Regions from separate parts of the Streptomyces sp. NPDC049887 genome, predicted to be linked through region 2. Evidence: riboswitches for the same ligand, from Rfam matches in the RefSeq annotation. Region 2 holds a riboswitch; each other region holds the start of a gene.
What was found. Region 2 has a riboswitch for cobalamin ahead of AB0J10_RS30350 ((2Fe-2S) ferredoxin domain-containing protein). Riboswitches for the same ligand answer to the same signal wherever they lie in the genome.
Positions count from the first base shown of each region.

Region 1: linked by a shared signal. The riboswitch ahead of AB0J10_RS17295 (cobalamin biosynthesis protein) and the one ahead of AB0J10_RS30350 ((2Fe-2S) ferredoxin domain-containing protein) in region 2 are both predicted to bind cobalamin.
Region 3: linked by a shared signal. The riboswitch ahead of AB0J10_RS08140 ((2Fe-2S) ferredoxin domain-containing protein) and the one ahead of AB0J10_RS30350 ((2Fe-2S) ferredoxin domain-containing protein) in region 2 are both predicted to bind cobalamin.

Region 1 is NZ_JBFAMM010000012.1:147,907-154,216, reverse strand. Features, by position in the region: gene AB0J10_RS17305 (inorganic phosphate transporter) at 67-1,323, shown strand; gene AB0J10_RS17300 (hypothetical protein) at 1,336-1,557, shown strand; cobalamin riboswitch at 1,683-1,843, shown strand; gene AB0J10_RS17295 (cobalamin biosynthesis protein) at 1,874-2,857, shown strand; gene AB0J10_RS17290 (cobyric acid synthase) at 2,854-4,407, shown strand; gene AB0J10_RS17285 (putative cobaltochelatase) at 4,446-6,310, shown strand, end outside.
Region 2 is NZ_JBFAMM010000035.1:66,502-72,811, forward strand. Features, by position in the region: gene AB0J10_RS30330 (selina-4(15),7(11)-diene synthase) at 1-272, opposite strand, end outside; gene AB0J10_RS30335 (SulP family inorganic anion transporter) at 623-2,218, opposite strand; gene AB0J10_RS30340 (carbonic anhydrase) at 2,304-2,906, opposite strand; gene AB0J10_RS30345 (hypothetical protein) at 3,084-3,479, opposite strand; cobalamin riboswitch at 3,719-3,908, shown strand; gene AB0J10_RS30350 ((2Fe-2S) ferredoxin domain-containing protein) at 3,948-4,337, shown strand; partial or broken gene AB0J10_RS30355 (hypothetical protein) at 4,526-4,576, shown strand; gene AB0J10_RS30360 (alpha/beta fold hydrolase) at 4,733-5,503, opposite strand; partial or broken gene AB0J10_RS30365 (alcohol dehydrogenase catalytic domain-containing protein) at 5,658-6,310, shown strand, end outside.
Region 3 is NZ_JBFAMM010000005.1:89,013-95,322, forward strand. Features, by position in the region: gene AB0J10_RS08130 (SDR family NAD(P)-dependent oxidoreductase) at 1-1,460, opposite strand, end outside; gene AB0J10_RS08135 (SDR family oxidoreductase) at 1,554-2,681, opposite strand; cobalamin riboswitch at 2,891-3,085, shown strand; gene AB0J10_RS08140 ((2Fe-2S) ferredoxin domain-containing protein) at 3,125-3,526, shown strand; gene AB0J10_RS08145 (ABC transporter substrate-binding protein) at 3,665-4,660, shown strand; gene AB0J10_RS08150 (iron ABC transporter permease) at 4,738-5,787, shown strand; gene AB0J10_RS08155 (ABC transporter ATP-binding protein) at 5,784-6,310, shown strand, end outside.

The sequences.
Region 1 (6,310 bases), on a different contig from region 2:
TTCACTCAGCAACCCTACGTTCACCCGAGCCACTGACATCTGAACGATTGCCTGGGTACCCGGTAAATGGAGCACATCACCCTGCTGCTCGCGATTGTCGTCGTGACAGCACTCGTGTTCGATTTCACGAACGGCTTCCACGACACCGCCAACGCCATGGCGACGACCATCTCGACGGGTGCGATGAGACCGAAGGCAGCAGTGGCGATGTCCGCCGTGCTGAACCTGGTCGGCGCGTTCCTGTCCGTCGAGGTCGCCAAGACGATCTCGGGCGGCATCATCAACGAAGAGGGCATCCGCCCAGAAGTGATCTTCGCCGCGCTCGTCGGCGCGATCCTCTGGAACCTGCTGACCTGGCTGCTGGGCCTCCCGTCCAGCTCCTCCCACGCCCTCTTCGGCGGCCTCATCGGCGCCGCCGTGATGTCGGCCGGCTTCTCCGCCGTCAACGGGGGCACGATCGTCACCAAGGTCCTGATCCCCGCCGTCGCGGCTCCGCTCGTCGCCGGCCTCGCGGCCGTGGTCGCCACCAGGCTGACGTACCGGATCGGTGGCACGAACGAGAACAAGGCCACCTCCAAGGGCTACCGCGCCGGGCAGATCGCCTCCGCCGGCCTGGTGTCCCTCGCCCACGGCACCAACGACGCGCAGAAGACCATGGGCGTCATCACCCTGGCCCTGGTCACCGGCGGCGTCCTCGCGCCCGGCTCGAACCCCCCGATGTGGGTCATCGTCTCCGCCGGTGTCGCGATCGCGCTCGGTACCTACCTCGGCGGCTGGCGCATCATCCGCACCATGGGCAAGGGGCTGACCGACCTCCAGCCGCAGCAGGGCTTCGCCGCCCAGACCAGCGCCGCGACGGTCATCCTGGCCTCCTCGAACCTCGGCTTCTCGCTCTCCACCACCCAGTCCTGCTCGGGTGCCGTGATGGGCGCCGGTCTCGGCCGCAGGGGCGGTGTGGTCCGCTGGTCCACCGCGACCCGGATGTTCGTCGCCTGGGGCCTGACCCTGCCCGCCGCCGCCCTGGTCGCCGCGGCCGCGGAGTTCCTGACCAAGCAGGGCACCTGGGGCATCGCCGCCGTGGCCGTGCTGCTCGTCGCCGGCTCCGGGGCCATCTGGGTGATCTCGCGCCGCAAGCCGGTCGACCACACCAACGTCACGGACGACGAGGTCGAGCCCGCGGGCGTCGTCACCGCCGCCATCGCGGCCGTCACCCCGCCCCCGGCCGGTGCCGCCACGACCCCGGTCACCGAGCCCGAGGCGCTGAAGGCCACCGTCCCGGCCCAGGCATCCGAGTCCACTGCGGCGCCCGCCGCCACGGTGTAAGGAAAGAACAGCATGAAGATCGACTGGGCAGCTCTGGGCTCCGTCTTCGGCGTGAGCCTCGTCGTGACCGTCGCCCTGGTGGGCCTGTTCACCCTGGGCATCGCGGGTCTCTCCAAGCAGGAGGCCGCGGCCGCGCAGGGAGGCTCCGCCGGCCTCGCCCGCACGGGTGCGTACGCCTGCTTCGCGCTCTGCGCGGCGGCGGTGGCCTTCGGGATCTATCTGATCGTGGTCTGACCGCCGTACGGCACCTCCTCGCACAGGGGCCGGGCCCACCTCCGGGTGGTCCGGCCCCTGTCGTGTGCGCGCCCGCACCCGCCCGGTGTGGGCCTCGGCACACTGTCCCGTCGCAGGTCAAGGGCGAGTTGACGGGCGTTCGGGGACCGTGGTGGACTTCCGGAGCCATTTACGGCGGCAGAAGAGGAAGCCGGTGCGAATCCGGCGCGGTCCCGCCACTGTCACGGGTGCGCTCCCTCACGGAGCACCCCGGAGCCAGGAACTCTCTCCCGCCGGTCACGTCGAGCCAGGGCGCGGACCCTGAGTGAGGACGAACATGCCTGCCGAACCGGGGAGGCCGGGCGTGCCGCGCCCGGACATCACGTTCGCGTACGGCGCCGCGGCCGGACTGGCCGGCGACCTGCTCCTCGGCGATCCACGCCGCGGGCACCCGGTCGCCGCCTTCGGCCGGGCCGCCGCCGCGGTCGAACGGAGACTCTGGCGCGACCACCGTGGCTGGGGCGCCCTGCACACCGCGGTGTGCGCCGGCGGCGCGATCGCCGCGGGCGCGCTGGCCGCCGCCTTCGCACGCCGATCGCGCGGCGCCGCCGTCGCCCTGACCGCGACCGCCACCTGGGCCGTCGTCGGCGGCACCTCGCTGGGCCGGGAGGCCCGGTCGATCGGCGGGGCGCTGGCGGCCGGGGACATCGAGGTCGCCAGGGAACGGCTGCCGCATCTGTGCGGGCGCGACCCGCAGGCACTGGACGGCCCCGGGATCGCCCGCGCCGTCGTCGAGTCCGTCGCCGAGAACACCTCGGACGCCGTCGTGGGCGCGCTGTTCTGGGGCGCGGTCGGCGGCGTGCCCGGACTCGTCGGGTTCCGCGCCGTCAACACCCTGGACGCGATGGTGGGTCACAGGTCCCCCCGCCACCGGCGGTACGGCTGGGCCTCGGCCCGCCTCGACGATCTCGCGGGCTGGCCCGGGGCCCGGCTCACCGCGGCCCTGGCGACCGCCGCGGGCGGCGACCCGCGCGGCGCGGCACGCGCCTGGCGCCGCGACGCCGCGAAGCATCCGAGCCCCAACGCCGGTCCCGTGGAGGCCGCGTTCGCCGGGGCCCTCGGCGTACGGCTCGGCGGGACGCTCTCGTACGGCGGCCGGGTCGAGCACCGGCCCGTGCTCAACGGCGCCGGCGGCAGGGCCGTCGAGGTCGCGGACATCGAGCGGGCGGTACGGCTCTCGCGGCGCGTGGGGGTGCTGGCACTCGCGGTGTGCGCGGGCGGGCGCCTCGCGGCCGGGGCCCTGGGGCGGAGGCGCACATGAGCGGGGGCGGGTTGCTGGTCGCGGGCACCACCTCGGACGCCGGGAAGAGCGTCGTCACGGCGGGGATCTGCCGCTGGCTGGTGCGCCGGGGCGTGAAGGTCGCGCCCTTCAAGGGGCAGAACATGTCCCTCAACTCCTTCGTCACCCGCGAGGGCGCCGAGATCGGCCGGGCTCAGGCCATGCAGGCGCAGGCCGCACGGGTGGAACCCACGGCCCTGATGAACCCGGTGCTGCTGAAACCCGGCGGCGACCGGTCCAGCCAGGTCGTGCTGATGGGCAGGCCCGTGGGCGAGCTGAGCGCGCGCGGCTACCACGGAGGGCGCCAGAAGGCGCTGTTCGAACCGGTGATGGACTGCCTGGACGAGTTGCGGAACACATACGACGCGGTGATCTGTGAGGGCGCGGGCAGCCCCGCGGAGATCAATCTTCGGCGCACGGACATCGTCAACATGGGCATCGCCCGCGCGGCGCGCCTCCCCGTGCTCGTCGTGGGCGACATCGACCGGGGCGGGGTCTTCGCCCAGTTCTTCGGCACGACCGCGCTGCTGGCCCCGGAGGACCAGGAACTCATCGCGGGATACCTCGTCAACAAGTTCCGCGGCGACGTCACGCTGCTGGAGCCGGGGCTGGAGATGCTCCACGCACTCACCGGGCGGCGGACGTTCGGGGTGCTGCCGTACGCGCACGGGCTCGGCATCGACGAGGAGGACGGGCTGCGGGTGTCGCTGCGCGGCACCGTGCGCGAGTCGGTGGTGGCACCGCCGGTCGGTGAGGACGTGCTGCGCGTGGCCGTGTGCGCCGTGCCGCTGATGTCCAACTTCACCGACGTGGACGCGCTCGCCGCCGAGCCGGGCGTGATCGTGCGCTTCGTCGACCGCCCGGAGGAACTGGCCGACGCCGACCTGGTGGTGGTGCCCGGTACGCGCGGCACCGTGCGCGCCCTGGAGTGGCTGCGCGAGCGCGGTCTCGCCGGCGCGCTCGCCCGGCGCGCGGCGGAGGGCCGGCCCGTGCTCGGCATCTGCGGCGGATTCCAGGTGCTCGGCGAGCACATCGACGACGAGGTCGAGTCCCGGGCCGGAGCCGTGCCGGGGCTCGGACTGCTCCCCGTCCGGGTGCGGTTCGCCGCGGAGAAGACGCTCGCCCGCCCGTCCGGTGAAGCGCTGCGGCAGCCGGTCGAGGGCTACGAGATCCACCACGGCGTCGCCGAGGTGCTCGGCGGCGAACCCTTCCTCGACGGCTGCCGGGTCGGTGAGGTGTGGGGCACCCACTGGCACGGATCGCTGGAGAGCGACGGATTCCGCCGGGCGTTCCTGCGGGCCGTCGCCGCGGCGGCGGGCCGGCGCTTCGTCCCCGCCCCGGACACCTCCTTCGCCACCCTGCGCGAGGCCCAGCTCGACCGCCTCGGCGATCTGATCGAGGAGCACGCGGACACGGACGCGCTCCTCCGTCTCATCGAGGGCGGCGCGCCCTCGGGCCTGCCGTTCATCCCGCCGGGCGCACCCGACCTCCCCGGTCCGCCCAGCGCCGGAACCCCTGGAGCCGCACAGTGAGCAACGCCCCCCACTACCCGTTCACGGCGGTCGTCGGCATGGACGACCTGCGGCTCGCCCTGCTGCTGAACGCGGTCAGCCCGGCCGTCGGCGGAGTGCTCGTCCGCGGGGAGAAGGGCACCGCCAAGTCGACGGCCGTGCGCGCCCTCGCCGCGCTGATGCCGGACGTCGACGTGGTCGCCGGATGCCGGTTCTCCTGTGCTCCCGGGGCGCCCGATCCGGGCTGCCCGGACGGCCCGCACGAGGCCGCGCCCGGCACGGCACGCCCGGCCAGGATGGTCGAGCTGCCCGTCGGCGCCTCGGAGGACCGGCTCGTCGGCGCCCTCGACATCGAACGGGCCCTCGCGGACGGGGTGAAGGCGTTCGAACCCGGTCTGCTCGCCGACGCGCACCGGGGCGTGCTGTACGTGGACGAGGTCAATCTGCTCCACGACCATCTGGTCGACCTGCTGCTGGACGCGGCCGCGATGGGCGCCTCCTACGTCGAGCGCGAGGGTGTGTCCGTGCGGCACGCCGCCCGGTTCCTGCTCGTCGGCACGATGAACCCCGAAGAGGGGGAGCTGCGGCCGCAGTTGCTCGACCGCTTCGGACTGACGGTCGAGGTCGCCGCGTCCCGGGAGCCGGACCAGCGGGTGGAGGTCGTCCGGCGCAGGCTCGCCCACGACGACGACCCCGCCGCCTTCGCGGCCCGCTGGGCGGACGAGGAGGCGGCGCTGCGCGAGCGCATCGTGACCGCGAGGACGCTGCTGCCCCGGGTGGAGCTCGGGGACGCGGCGCTGCGGCAGATCGCCGCCACCTGCGCGGCGTTCGAGGTGGACGGCATGCGCGCCGACATCGTGATGGCCCGGACCGCGACGGCGCTGGCCGCGTGGGCGGGCCGTGCGGACGTCCGCGAGGAGGACGTGCGGCAGGCCGCGCTCCTCGCGCTCCCCCACCGGCGCCGGCGCAACCCGTTCGACGCGCCCGGCCTCGACGAGGACAAGCTCGACGAGACGCTGGAGCGGTTCGGCGGGGACGACCGGCCGGACCCGGACACCGACCCCGATCCGGACCCCGACACGGACCCGTCCGGCCCGGACGGCGGCCCCGGCGGTGGAGGCGTCCCGCCCCAGGGCCAGGGGCCCGAACCCGGCCCTCCCGCGGAGCAGCCCGAGCCCCCGGAGCCGCCCGCCGGGCAGCCCGAGCCGTCCGAAGCCGCCGGGGCGCCGGCCGCGGGAGCCGGCGCGGGCGACCGGGCCGCCGAGCGGGCCGCGGAGCCGTTCCGTACGAAGGTGCTCAGCGTGCCCGGTCTCGGCGAGGGGGCGGCGGGGCGCCGCTCCCGGGCCCGCACCGAGCACGGCAGGACGACCGGGGCGCGCCGGCCGCGGGGTGCGCTGACCAAGCTGCACCTGGCGGCGACCGTTCGGGCGGCGGCACCGCACCAGCGTGCCCGCGGCCGTCTCGGACCGGGGCTCGTGGTCCGCCGGGACGATCTGCGCCAGGCCACCCGCGAGGGCCGTGAGGGCAACCTCGTGCTCTTCGTCGTCGACGCCTCCGGCTCCATGGCGGCCCGCCGGCGCATGGGTTCCGTGAAGGGCGCGGTGCTGTCGCTGCTGCTGGACGCCTACCAGCGCCGGGACAAGGTCGGCCTGGTCACCTTCCGCGGCACCGGCGCCGATGTGGCACTGCCGCCGACCTCGTCCGTGGACGCCGCCGCCGCACGGCTGGAGGAGCTGCCGACGGGCGGCCGGACACCGCTGGCGGCCGGGCTGCTGAAGGCCCATGACGTCCTGCGGGTGGAGCGGCTGCGCGACCCGTCGCGGCGGCCGCTGCTGGTCGTCGTGACCGACGGACGGGCGACCGGGGCGCGTGGCGGCGACGCCCTGGCGCTCGCCGGACGCGCCGCCCGGCTGCACGCCGCCGA
Region 2 (6,310 bases):
AGCTCGCCCTCCTCGCAGTGCCCGTCGTCGACACCGAACAACCACAGGACGAAGTCGGCGAGGAGGGAGATCACCTCCTGGCGGCCCTCCGGCAGGATGCGGGCGGCGAAAGTACCGATGTCCTGACGTACGAGGCGGGCGCGCAACTCCTCGGAGCCGATGCGAAACGTTTCTGCCCACGCGGCGGTCCGGATGTCGATGTCCGCGTGGCGTGGATGGATTGCCGGGGCTATCGGGGAGTAGATCGGCGGAACTGTCAGCTCGGGCCCCACGGCCGTCCTCTCGTTCGCGGTTTGCGCCAGGGCCGACGTGCCCGGCGCCACTGTGGTCACACCGATCACTCCCACCTCAGAGTGATCAACTATGGCGCATAGTAGCCAGCCCTGTCGGCCGATCCAATAGGGCGACCACCGACCGCGGCCCCCGCGAGGACGAGGAGCGGAGGGCCACGGGGGCACACGGCGGACCGGCAGGGGCCCAGGACCTGCGGCGCCCCGTCGGAACCGGAACCTGCGGGCACTCGCACGACGCCCCCGTGCCGGCCGCCGAAGCGTCCGCGGGCCCGGGGGCGGTCCGTCCGGCGGATGGCGCGTTCCCGCCACCGGACGTGCTGTCAGGTGCGCTACGGCTGCGGCCCCTTGGGGCGGAAACCGGCCGAGCCCCGGGTCTGGCCGCCCGCGCCACCTGCCGTACCGGCCGTGTCCGGGCCCGCGGACGCCTCGGCAGCCGCACCGCCCGTACCGGACCCGCCCAGGACCCCGACCTCCGCTTCCGGCCGCGAGATGTGGGCGTTGCGCTCGTCGGCCCAGCTCTGCAGGGCGGTCATGCAGGCGTGGTCCAGATGGCGAACCCCGGAGAGGTCGAGCTCCACATGGCGCTGCGGCAGCGCCTCCAGGGTGTCCAGGATGCGGGGCAGCCGCAGGAACGTGGCGTTGCCGCTGAGCCGGACCCGGACCGGCCCGATGCCGCTGTCGGACACGGAGATGTGGACGTGGGACATGGCCCAGGCGGTCTTGACGACGGCGAGGAGCAGACCGATGAGCACGCCCTCGAACATGTTCGTCGTCACGATCGCCGCAGCCGTGACGACCAGGACGACCGCCTCGCCCCGGTGGTCCCGCCACAGCGGCCCGATCTCCTTCACCGGGATCAGCTTCCACCCCGCGTGGATCAGGACGCCGGCGAGCGCGGCGGTGGGGACGTAGGAGAGAGCCTGCGGGAGGAAGGCCGCGAAGAGCAGCAGCCACACGCCGTGGAGCACCCGGGAGAGCTTGGTGCGCGCACCGGCCTGGACGTTCGCGGAGCTGCGCACGATCACCGCGGTCATCGGCAGGGAGCCGAGCAGACCGCAGACGCTGTTGCCCGCGCCCTGCGCCATCAGCTCCTTGTCGTAGTCGGTGCGGCGGCCCGAGTGGAGCCGGTCGACGGCGTTCGCGCTGAACAGGCTCTCGGCCGAGGCGATCAGCGCGAACGCCACGACCGTGGCCGCCAGTCCCACGTCGGCGAGCCGCGTCGCGTCGGACAGGCCCAGCGGATGGATCGCGTGCAGCAGCCCCGTGACCTCGACCCGTGCGATCGGCAGGTCGAACAGGGCGGTCAGTACGGTCGCGACACCCACCGCGACCAGCGCTCCCGGCACCACCCGCGCCCGTCCCGAGACGCGCGGCCACACGGCGATGAGCCGCGCCGTTCCCACGCCCACGGCGAGGGCCAGGAGGGCGTTCTGCGAGGTGACGGTGGTGAGGACGAGCCGCGGCAGGCCCGCCAGGTCGGCCAGGCCGCCGCCCGGCGCCTTGGCGTCCGCCAGCGCGTAGAGCTGACCGGCGATCAGGACCAGCCCGATACCGGCGAGCATGCCCTGGACGACGGCCAGGGAGATCGCGCGGAACCAGCGGCCGAGCCGCAGGGCACCGAGCACGAGCTGGATCAGCCCGGCGCCGAGCACGATCACCCCCAGGGCGGGCAGCCCGTAGTCGGAGACCGCCGTGAAGACGAGGACGGTCAACCCGGCCGCGGGACCGCTGACCTGGAGGCTGCTGCCGGGCAGCAGCCCGGTGACCAGACCGCCGACGATGCCGGTGATGAGGCCGAGTTCGGCCGGCACGCCGGAGGCGACGGCCACGCCCACGCACAGCGGCAGGGCGACGAGGAAGACGACGAGGGAGGCGGTGACGTCGGCGCGGAGGGTGCGCCGCTGCTCTGCAGTGATCAGGGGCATGGCGTTCTTTCAGGAGGTGAGGAAGGAACGTCGTGGGCGTCGGGGCCGGTGCGGTGGCCGCCGGCGGCCACCGCACCGGCCCGGATCACAGGGGCCGGAAGGTGCGGCCGTCCGCCGCGCAGGAGAGGACCTCGCCGGACTCGACCATGTAGAACCAGGCGTGCAGCCGCAGCCGGCCGGAGTCCAGCCGCCGGGCGACGCAGGGGTAGGTCCGCAGATGGCCGAGCTGGGTCAGGACGTGCCGCTGCACGGCGGGCGTCAGTTCCTCGTCGGCCGACGGAGCGGACCCGTCCTGCCCGGTGCGGTGGCCCGCCCGGGTGAGCCAGCGCCGTACCAGCGGCATGCTCCGGACGTCCTGCTCCCGCAGCAGGCCCTGGACGGCACCGCAGTGCGAGTGGCCGCACACGACGATGTCCGGCACCTCCAGGGCCTCCAGGGCGAACTCCAGGCTGCCCCCGACGGCACACGCCGCCTGCGGCCGCCAGGGCGGGACGATGTTCCCGGCCGTGCGTACCTCGAACACGTCGCCGGGCCGGGCGCCGGTGATCAGCGAGGGGACCACCCGGGAGTCGGAACAGGTGATGAACAGCGCCTGGGGCCGCTGCCCCCGCGCGAGTGCCGCGTAGGCGTCCTGCTGGCCCGCGATCCGCGCGGGGAACTGCCGGGCGTGCTCGATGAGTGACTGCATGGTCGTACCTCGGTCTCTTCGATGCGGAACGGGTCTGCTTCGCAGAAGAGGGGTGCGCCGCGGTGGCCCTGACGCCCCGTGACGGCGGCGTCGGCCCGCCCCGGGTCCGTCCCGGGGCGTGCCGGAGCGGTGTCCCGGGGGCTGGGGGAGGGCGGTGACCGGTGGCGCACCTGCCGGTCAGCAGCGGAACGACTGCAGGGTGCTCAGGGTCGGCGCCGTTGCGGCGCCGGGATTCCGGCTGTGTCTCGCGGTCCCGGCCGACGTGCCGGGCGGGGGGCCCGTCGTCTCGTCCGGGGCGCCGCCGCCGTGGCCGGTGTTCCCGTAGCCGGGGCCGGCGGCGGCCGGAGCGCCGAGTGGGGTCAGCCGCGAGGGGTGGTTGCGCGGGTCGTACTCGTCGTGGTGGAGCCCGGCACCGTCCGCGCGGACGACCACGGCCGCGGTGTGGGGGTTCCTGTTCTCGGTGACGACGGCCGCCTCGGCCCGGGGCGCGTCGGGGGTGGCGCACAGCGGAGTCACCACGTGCAGCAGCACCGCGCAGATCAGCAGAATGCCCGCTGACACACGTGAGATCACCGCCGGACTCCTTGGCTGTCAGTGCTGCGCCGGGCCGAACATTACCGTTCCTTTGCCTCGTTTTCCGGTTGATTACTGCGTCTTTTGCAGTATGTGGTGTTGTCAGCCTGGTTCGTCCGGTGTTCGGGTGCCACCGGTGGGCGTCCGTTCGCGGTACGGCCGACGCCCTCGGTGGCCGCCCGGAGTGGAGTGACGGGCGGTCCTGGCCGGCCGGATCCGGACACGGCGTGGACACGGCGCGGGACTCTGCGATGATGAGCGCCGTAAAAGGCGACGGCGGAACGAGGAAGCCGGTGTGAATCCGGCGCGGTCCCGCCACTGTGATCGGCGAGCGGACCCCGAGCGGACCACTGCCCGGAGGCGGGTGGGAAGGCCGGGGCGAGCGGTGACCCGGGAGCCAGGAGACTCACGCGGTCGCCTCCTCGAGCTGACCGGGGCGGATTTCCCCGGAGGGGAGGGCTTGTCGTGGTGCCCAGGGGGCCAGTGGACACCGGTCCGGTGCCGTGCCGGATCGTGGTGTGCCGGGACTGCTGCTGCGGCAGTCCCAAGGTGACCGGAGTCGACCACGCGCATCAGGCCGCGCGTCTCGCGGAACAGGCACCGGTGCGGATCACCGACTGTCTGGACGTGTGCGACCAGGCGAACGTCGTCGTCGTGCAGCCGTCGGCCGAGGGGCGGGCCGCGGGCGGGCGACCGGCCTGGTTCGGCCTGGTGAACGATCCGGCCGCGACCGAGGACGTGGCCGCGTGGGTGCGCGCGGGCGGCCCGGGCCTCGCCGAGATGCCGGAGATCCTCGCGCTGTACGCCTTCACCCCGCCACGGCGCGTCCGTTCCGGATCGCTCCGGGACGCAGGCTGAGCCGTCGGACCCCTCGCCCCACGCTCCCGTCCGACGCGCGGCCCGCCGCGTCATCCGGTGGCTGATGCGCCGGAGCACGGCATGAGGGAGGACGCCACGAGGGGGAGCGGAGCCGTGGGCGCGCCGGGAGGACTGGCCGTGGAGGACCTGCCGGTGGTCCAGGACGGGGCAGGGCCCTGGCGGAGGGCGTGTCGCTGAGTGCGGCCCCCGGCGAGGTCGTCGGCCTCGTCGGCCCCGACGGCGCCGGGAGGTCGACCCTGTTGCGCACTGTCCACCGGGCACTGGCCCCGCCACGGACGGGTGCTGCTGGACGGGGAGGACCTACGGCGGATGCCGGTCAAGGGCCTGGCGCGCCGGCCCGGCCGAGTCCGCCACGGCCCGGCCGGGACCGCCCGTCAGGCCGTCGCCGTGGCCAGCCGGTCCGCGATCCCGGCAGTGATCGCCTCGGCGTGATCCGTGAGGTAGAAGTGGCCGCCGGGGAAGACCTGGAGCTCGAACGGCCCATCGGTGCAGCCGGCCCAGTGGTGCAGTTCGCCGACGCCCACGCGTGGGTCCGAGAACCCGGTCAGCGCATGCACCGGGCAGCGCAGTTGCGGTCCCGGGAGGAACCGGTAGGTCTCGGCGGCCCGGTAATCGCTCCGAATGGCCGGCAGGGCGCGTTCCAGCAGCTCCGGGTCGCCGAACATCTCAGACCCCGTGCCGTCGAGAGCCCGGATGTCCTCGACCAATTCCCGGTCCGAGAGCAGGTGCAACCCGTCGTCGACGACCCGGTGCGGGGCACGACGGCCCGACACGAACAGGGCGGCGGGCGCCCGGCCGGTGTCCTGCGCACGGCGGGCCACCTCGTAGGCGAGGGTCGCGCCCATGCTGTGGCCGAAGAGCGCGAACGGCCGGTCCAGGTAGGGGGTGAGGGCCTCGGCGACCCGGTCGGCCATCACCGCCATGTCCGGGACGGTGGGCTCGGCCTGCCGGTCCTGCCGTCCCGGGTACTGCACCGGGAGCACCTCGACACCCTGCTGCGCGAGGGCGCGCGAGAGTGGGAAGAAGAAGCCGGCGGAACCCCCGGCGTGCGGGAAGCACACGAGCCGGGCGTCGGCATCGGGGACCGGGTGGAACCTGCGGATCCAGGAACCTGTGCCGGCGCCGTCGCGGGCAGGACTCTCCATAATTTCCACATTCCTTCATACCCGTTCTCATCGGTGCACCGAACAGAGAATTGCGGAGCGGATTTCCGGCCGACAACCCCCTACCGGCTTTTCTGGGGGGTCCGCCGGTGGAATCGGGGTTCCCGCACCGAGGCCCTCTTCCTACCCTGATCCTGTGAACGAAATAGTCAGCGCCATCCTTTCCGACGACGCCGAGACCGTGGACTTCTCCGGTCTGCGCATCCCCGAGAGTTACCGGGGGAGCGTCGTCAGAAAAGAAGACATCGGCATGTTCGAGGGTGTGGCGACGGTGGACAAGGATCCCCGGAAGTCGTTGCACCTGGAGGACGTGGTGACGCCGGAGCCGGGTCCGGGCGAGGCGCTGGTGGCGGTGATGGCGTCGGCGATCAACTACAACACCGTGTGGTCGTCGATCTTCGAGCCCCTGCCGACGTTCGGCTTCCTGGAGCGCTACGGCCGGCTGTCGGAGCTGACCAAGCGCCACGACCTGCCGTACCACGTGCTGGGCTCCGACCTCGCCGGCGTCGTCCTGCGGGCCGGGCCGGGTGTGAACCGCTGGAAGGCCGGGGACCGGGTCGTGGCGCACTGCCTGTCGGTGGAGTTGGAGTCCGCGGACGGTCACAACGACACGATGCTCGACCCCGAGCAGCGGATCTGGGGCTTCGAGACCAATTTCGGCGGGCTGGCCGAGATCGCGCTGGTGAAGTCGAACCAGCTGATGCCGAAGCCCGAGCACCTGACCTGGGAGGAGGCCGCCGCGCCGGGGCTGGTCAACTCCACCGCCTACCGTCAGCTCGTCTCGCGCAA
Region 3 (6,310 bases), on a different contig from region 2:
TAGGCGATGTCGTACAGACCGTCCTCGGTGAACTGCAGGTGCTCCGCCATCTGCTCGCAGGCCCGTTTCAGGGCCGCCGGGGTCCGGGCGGACACCACCACCGGCAGAGCAGCCGACCGTGATGTCCCGGGCAGCAGCCGGTCGCCGGGGGCCGCCGGGGCGGCGGCCAGGACGACGTGGGCATTGGCACCGCCGAAGCCGAACGAGTTGACACCCGCGACCGCCATTCCGGGTGAGTCGAGCGACTCAGGTCGAGTGACGGGGTGCACGTTGAGATCGTCGAAGGCGATGGCCGGGTTGAGTCGTTCGGCATGCAGCGTGGCCGGGATCTGCCGGTGCCTGAGGACCAGCATCGCCTTGAACAGGCCCGCCATGCCGGCGGCGGCCTCCATGTGCCCGAGGTTGCTCTTGACCGAACCGATGGGCAGGGGCCCCCGGTGGCGGCCGACCCCGAGCGCACGGCCGATGGCCTCCACCTCCAGCGGGTCCCCGGCCTGGGTGCCCGTGCCGTGGGCTTCCAGATACGCGACGTCGTCGGCTACCAGCCCGGCCTGCGCGTACACCTGACGCAGCAGCGCTTGCTGAGCGACGCTGCTGGGCAGTGCCAGGCCGGGAGTGCGTCCGTCGTTGTTGGCGCCGCTGGACAGGATCACCGCGTGGACACGATCTCCGTCGGCCCGGGCGTCGGCCAGCCGCTTCAGCAGTACGAGGCCGCCGCCCTCCGCTCGGGCGAACCCGTCCGCCTCGGCGGAGAACGGCCGGCACCGGCCTGTCGGCGACAGCATGGAGGCGCTGCAGAAACCGGCGTACAGATGGGGGTTGAGGAGAACGTTGATGCCCCCGGCCACCGCGAGGCGGGCATGTCCGCTGCGCAGGTGCTCGCACGCCTGGTGCAAGGCGGTCAGTGCGGACGAGCAGGCGGTGTCCACGGTGACACTCTGTCCGTGCCAGTCGAAGTAGTGCGACAGGCGGTTGGCGACGACCGCGCCCGCCATCCCCGACATCGTGTACGCGTTGACCGACTCCGGTGACATCGACTGCAACTCACCGTAGTCCCGGCTCGAGCAGCCGACGAACACCGCTGTGTCCGACCCCTCCAGCCGGGCGGCATCGGTGCCCGCGTCGTCCAGCACCTCCACCGCCATCTCCAGCAGCAGCCGCTGCTGGGGGTCCATCTGGGCTGCCTCCCTGGGGGAGATCCCGGTGAAGTAGGTGGTGTCGAAGCCGGAGACGTCCTTCAGGAAGCCGCCCGCCGCGGTGTACGACTGCCCGGGACGCCAGTTGGTGTCCACGAAGTCCGCGGTCGAGAAGCGGTCCGGCGGCACCTCTCCGACCAGGTCGGCACCGGCCGCCAGCACGGCCCACAGGTCGTCCAGGTGGTGGATCCCGCCCGGCAGACGACAGGCCGTGCCCACCACGGCAATGGCGTCATCGGACAGCGAGGGCATATGCGAGGGCAACTGTGCTCCCAACAGACTGGTTTGGATGTTCAGGCAAGCACGGCGGAACGCTCGCGCTGCCGTGGCGATGAGGGGGGCAGCCGCCGGGGACCGCTACCCCGGAGAAGAGGCCGGCAGGGCGTCGAATCCGAGTGCCCGCTGAAGGAACCGTGCATCGACCGCCGCGGGCTCCGGCAGCCCGGGGGTGTCCGCCAGTGCGTGGGTGCGGTCGAATCGGTGTCGAAGCCGGCAGTAACTGAGAAAGCCCGTCAAGTGCCTGGCGACGAAGAGTTCAGCCACGCTCGCCCGGTCGAGTTCCTCCACGCACTCCAGTCGCAGACCGGCGTGATGCCCCTCGAAGGCACGGAGCACGTCTGCCAGTCGGGTGGGCGTGGGGTGGACGATGTGGTACGTGCGCACCCCGGTGTCCCCGCCGGGCGTGTCGTACCCGATGCGGACCATCGCCTCGGTCGCGTAGTCGCTCGGCACGATGTTGAAGGTGGCGGAGGCTGACGCCTTGATCCGCAAGCGCACCTCGCTCCCCGGCGGGCGTTCGGCCACCGGAGGGATACCGGGCGCGCCACCCTCGGCGAGGACCTCGACCATCTTCCCCAGCTGAGCCAGGGGGTGTTCGGCCGCACTGGCCGGCAGGGGCCGGTCACTGGCCACCACGCCGGGTCGCAGCACCACCGCCGGACGCGCACGTCGGGCCGCCCACTGGCGGACCAGTTGCTCCGCCGCGTACTTCGACGCGTCGTAGTGCGTCACGAAGCCGTGGACGTCGGTCAGATCGTCTTCGAGCACCAGTCCTGCGGGCCGGCTGCCTGCGACCGCCATGGTGCTCACATGCACCAGTCGGCATGCGGGCCCCGTCTGGTCCATGAAGGCGAGCACGTGGGCGGTACCCTGCGTGTTCACCCGGAAGAGACGCTCCCGCTCCCCGGCCAGAGCGATGTCTCCCGCACAGTGCCAGACGGCATCGGCCTGCCCCGCCAACCGGGCGTGCAGTGCGGGCGGCAGGCCCAGTCGCGGCAGTGTCACATCGCCCGTGACGCAACGCAGCCGCAGGAGAGCGTCACTGGGCACGGCACCGTGCAGGCCGATCGCGGCGACGACGCGATCGCGCAGCTCCGAAAGCTCACCGCGTCCCAGTGCGACGAGTCGCTGATCGCGCGTCGTCAGCAACGCGTGCGCGATGCGTGAACCCACGAAGCCGGTAGCACCGGTAATCAGAACGGTCACCGCTCCACAATGGGTTATGTAGATCAAAAGAGCAAAATCGCATTAAATCGTATTGAAGGACCATCAGGCCGGGCGTCCCGCGAGGACGTGATTCGCGGGAGCTCTTCGGCCGCCCCGGTTCGTGGTCGAGCGCGGCGGCGCACAACGCTCTCGTGCGCGGGGTGTGTGCTGCGGTTCACCACGGCTCATTGCTTCGCGGGCGTACGGGATGACGTTTCCTTCTGCCATGATGGCCCGCGACAAAGGCGACGGCGGAACGAGGAAGCCGGTGTGAATCCGGCGCGGTCCCGCCACTGTGATCGGCGAGCGAATCCCGAACAGACCACTGCCCGGAAGCGGGTGGGAAGGTCGGGACGAGCACTGACCCGAGAGCCAGGAGACTCACGCGGTCGCCTCCTCGATGTGACTGGGGCGGATTTCCCCGGGGAGGAGAGCTTGTCGTGATGCCCATGAAGGTGTCGCGGGGCGGATCGGTGCCGTGCCGGGTCGTGGTGTGCCGGGACTGCGGCAGTCCGAAGATGACCGGTGCGGACCACGGTGAGCGGACCGCCCGTCCGGCCGGGGACACCCCGGTCCGGGGCACCGAGTGTCCCGACGTGTGCGAGCAGGCGAACGCGGTCGTCGTGCAGCCCTCGTCGGAGTGGCGCGCCGCCGGCCGCCGGCCGGTCTGGGTCGGCCTCGTCGACAACTCCGCTGCGACCGGGGACATCGCCGCCTGGGTACGGGCGGGCGCACCGGGCCTCGTGGAGCTGCCGGACCTCCTGGACCTCCACCTCCTCACCCCGCCTCGGCACGCCCGGGCCGGGACTCCGCGCCATCGGCCGCCGCGGCGGCTCCACAGCTGACGCGAGGCGACTGACCCGACCCGCCCCGATCGACCCGACCGACAGAACTCAGCCACCGGCCGGCCGGCGTACCCGGCCGTCCTCCGGACCACCATCCGGATCGTTCCGGTTCCACCCAGCGGTGAGAGGACCCACCACATGATGGGCAAGCGCCCGATGTCCCTGCTGTCGACGATGGCCGCCGCGGCCCTGCTGATATCCGGCTGTGGCGGGAGCGCCACCCGGGACGACGCCGCCCGGGCAGCCGGCCCCGCCGTCGACGGCTTCCCCGTCACCATCTCCAACTGCGGTGTGAAGACGACCTATCAGCGTCCTCCGCAGCGCGCGGTGTCGCTGAACCAGCACGCGACCGAGGTCATGCTGGCGCTGGACCTGGAGAAGACGATGGTGGGCACGGCCTACCTCGACGACAGGATCCTCCCCGAGTACCAGGACGCGTATGACGGCATCAAGGTCATCGCGGAGGAGTACCCGTCCTTCGAGACGCTGCTGGCCGCCGAACCCGACTTCGCCTACGGCGGTTTCGCCAGCACCTTCGACGAGAAGGAGGGCCGCGGCCGCGACGCCCTGTCCAAGGCCGGGATCAACTCCTACCTCAACATCGAGGAGTGCCCGACCGGGCCTGTGACGATGGCCACGATGGACCAGGAGATCCGGAATGTGGCCAAGGTCTTCGGTGTGCCGGAACGAGCCGATCAGGAGCTGAAGAAGCTCCACGCCACCCTGGACACGGTCGAGAGCAAGCTCGCCGGAGTCACGCCGGCCAAGCTCTTCGTCTACGACAGCGGCGACAAGACCGCCTTCACCGCGGGTGGGGCGGGCATCGGCAACGAGATGATCAAGCAGGCGGGCGCGGTGAACCTCTTCGCCGACCTGGACAAGGCGTTCGGTGACGTGTCGTTCGAGCAGGTGGCCGAGCGCGCGCCCGAGGTCATCGTCATCTACGACTACGGCGACCAGCCCGTCGAGGACAAGAAGAGGTTCCTGCTGGCGAATCCGGCGCTGAAGGACGTACCCGCCATCAGGAACAAGCGGTTCGCAGTGCTGCCCCTCTCGTCCACGGTGCTGGGTGTCCGGGTGCCGGCAGCAGTGGAGTCCCTGGCCCGCCAGATCCACCCGGATCGCTTCAAGTGAGCGGCACGACCGACGCAGTGGGCGTGACCGAGGAGAAGGACGCGGGCGCCGGATCGGAGGCGAGCCTCCGGAGAGCGGTGGGCGGGGAGGACACGGTCCCGGGCCGCAAGCGGCTTCCCTACCCGCTCGTGCTCCTGCTGCTCGGCGCGCTCGTCGTGGTCACGGTCACGTCCGGGGTCGCGGCCGGATCCATCAGCGTGCCGGCCGACCAGGTCTGGGGCATCCTGCTGCACCGGGTGCATCCGGCACTGGCCGACCCGTCCTGGACACCGGTGCGCGAGACGATCGTCATCGACGTCCGGCTGCCTCGTGTGCTGCTGGCCGGCGTCGTCGGCGCGGGACTCGCCGTGTGCGGGATGGCCCTGCAGGCGCTGGTGCGCAATCCCCTCGCGGACCCGATGCTGCTCGGGGTCTCGTCGGGCGCCTCGGTCGGCGCGGTGCTGGTCGTCGTCTTCAACCTCACCCTGTTCGGGGTGTTCTCACTGCCGGTGGCGGCGTTCCTCGGCGCTCTCGCCGCCCTGGTCGCCGTCTACTTCCTGGCCCGGTCCGGCGGCCGGATGACCACCGTACGGCTGGTGCTGGCGGGCGTGGCGATGGCCGAGGTGCTGTCGGCGCTCGCCGGCTTTCTGATCGTCACCTCCGACGACCCGCACAAGACGCAGTCGGCGCTGCGCTGGATGCTCGGCGGGCTGGGCGGCACCACCTGGACGGTGGTGTGGATCCCTGTCGGTGCCGTCCTGCTCGGCACGGCGGTCCTGCTCGGCGCCTGCCGTCCGCTCAACCTGCTGCTGGCGGGGGAGGAGGCGGCCGTGGCGCTCGGTCTGGACGTGCACCGGTTCCGTGCCGCGATGTTCACGCTGGTCGCCGTCATGATCGGTACCATCGTCGCGGTCAGCGGGCAGATCGGCTTCGTCGGCCTGATCATGCCGCACGTGGTACGGCTGCTCGTCGGCGCCGACCACCGCCGTGCGCTGCCCGCCGCCGCGCTGCTCGGCGCGGCCTTCCTGATCGCCGTCGATCTGGCGGCACGCACCGTCATGAGCCCGGAGGAGATCCCGGTGGGGATCCTCACCGCCCTGGTCGGCGGTCCCTTCTTCCTGTGGCTGATGCGACGGAGGACGGCATGAGGAGGACGACAGCAGTCACAGCGGACGCCGCGACGACGGCGACGGCGACGGCGGCACCCGGCACCCTGGCCTTGGAGGACGTCTCGGTCGTCGTCGAAGGACGGGCCCTGGTGGACCGGGCCTCCCTGCACATGGCTCGCGGCGAGGTGGTGGGGCTCGTCGGTCCCAACGGCGCCGGCAAGTCCACCCTGTTGCGCACGGTCTACCGAGCTCTGCGCCCCACCTCGGGACGGGTGCTGCTCGACGGCAAGGACGTCCAGCGGATGTCCGGCAAGAGTCTGGCACGCCAACTCGCCGCCGTTCTGCAGGAGTCGGCAGCCGACTTCGAGCTCTCGGTCCAGGACGTCGTGGCCATGGGCCGCACCCCGCACAAGCGGCCCTTCGACGGGGACGACGCCGACGACCGCGCCATCATCATGGCCGCGTTGGACGAACTCGACGCGGCCTGCCTCGCACAGGCCCCCTTCACCCGGCTGTCGGGGGGTGAGAAACAGCGTGTGCTCATCGCCCGGGCCCTCGCCCA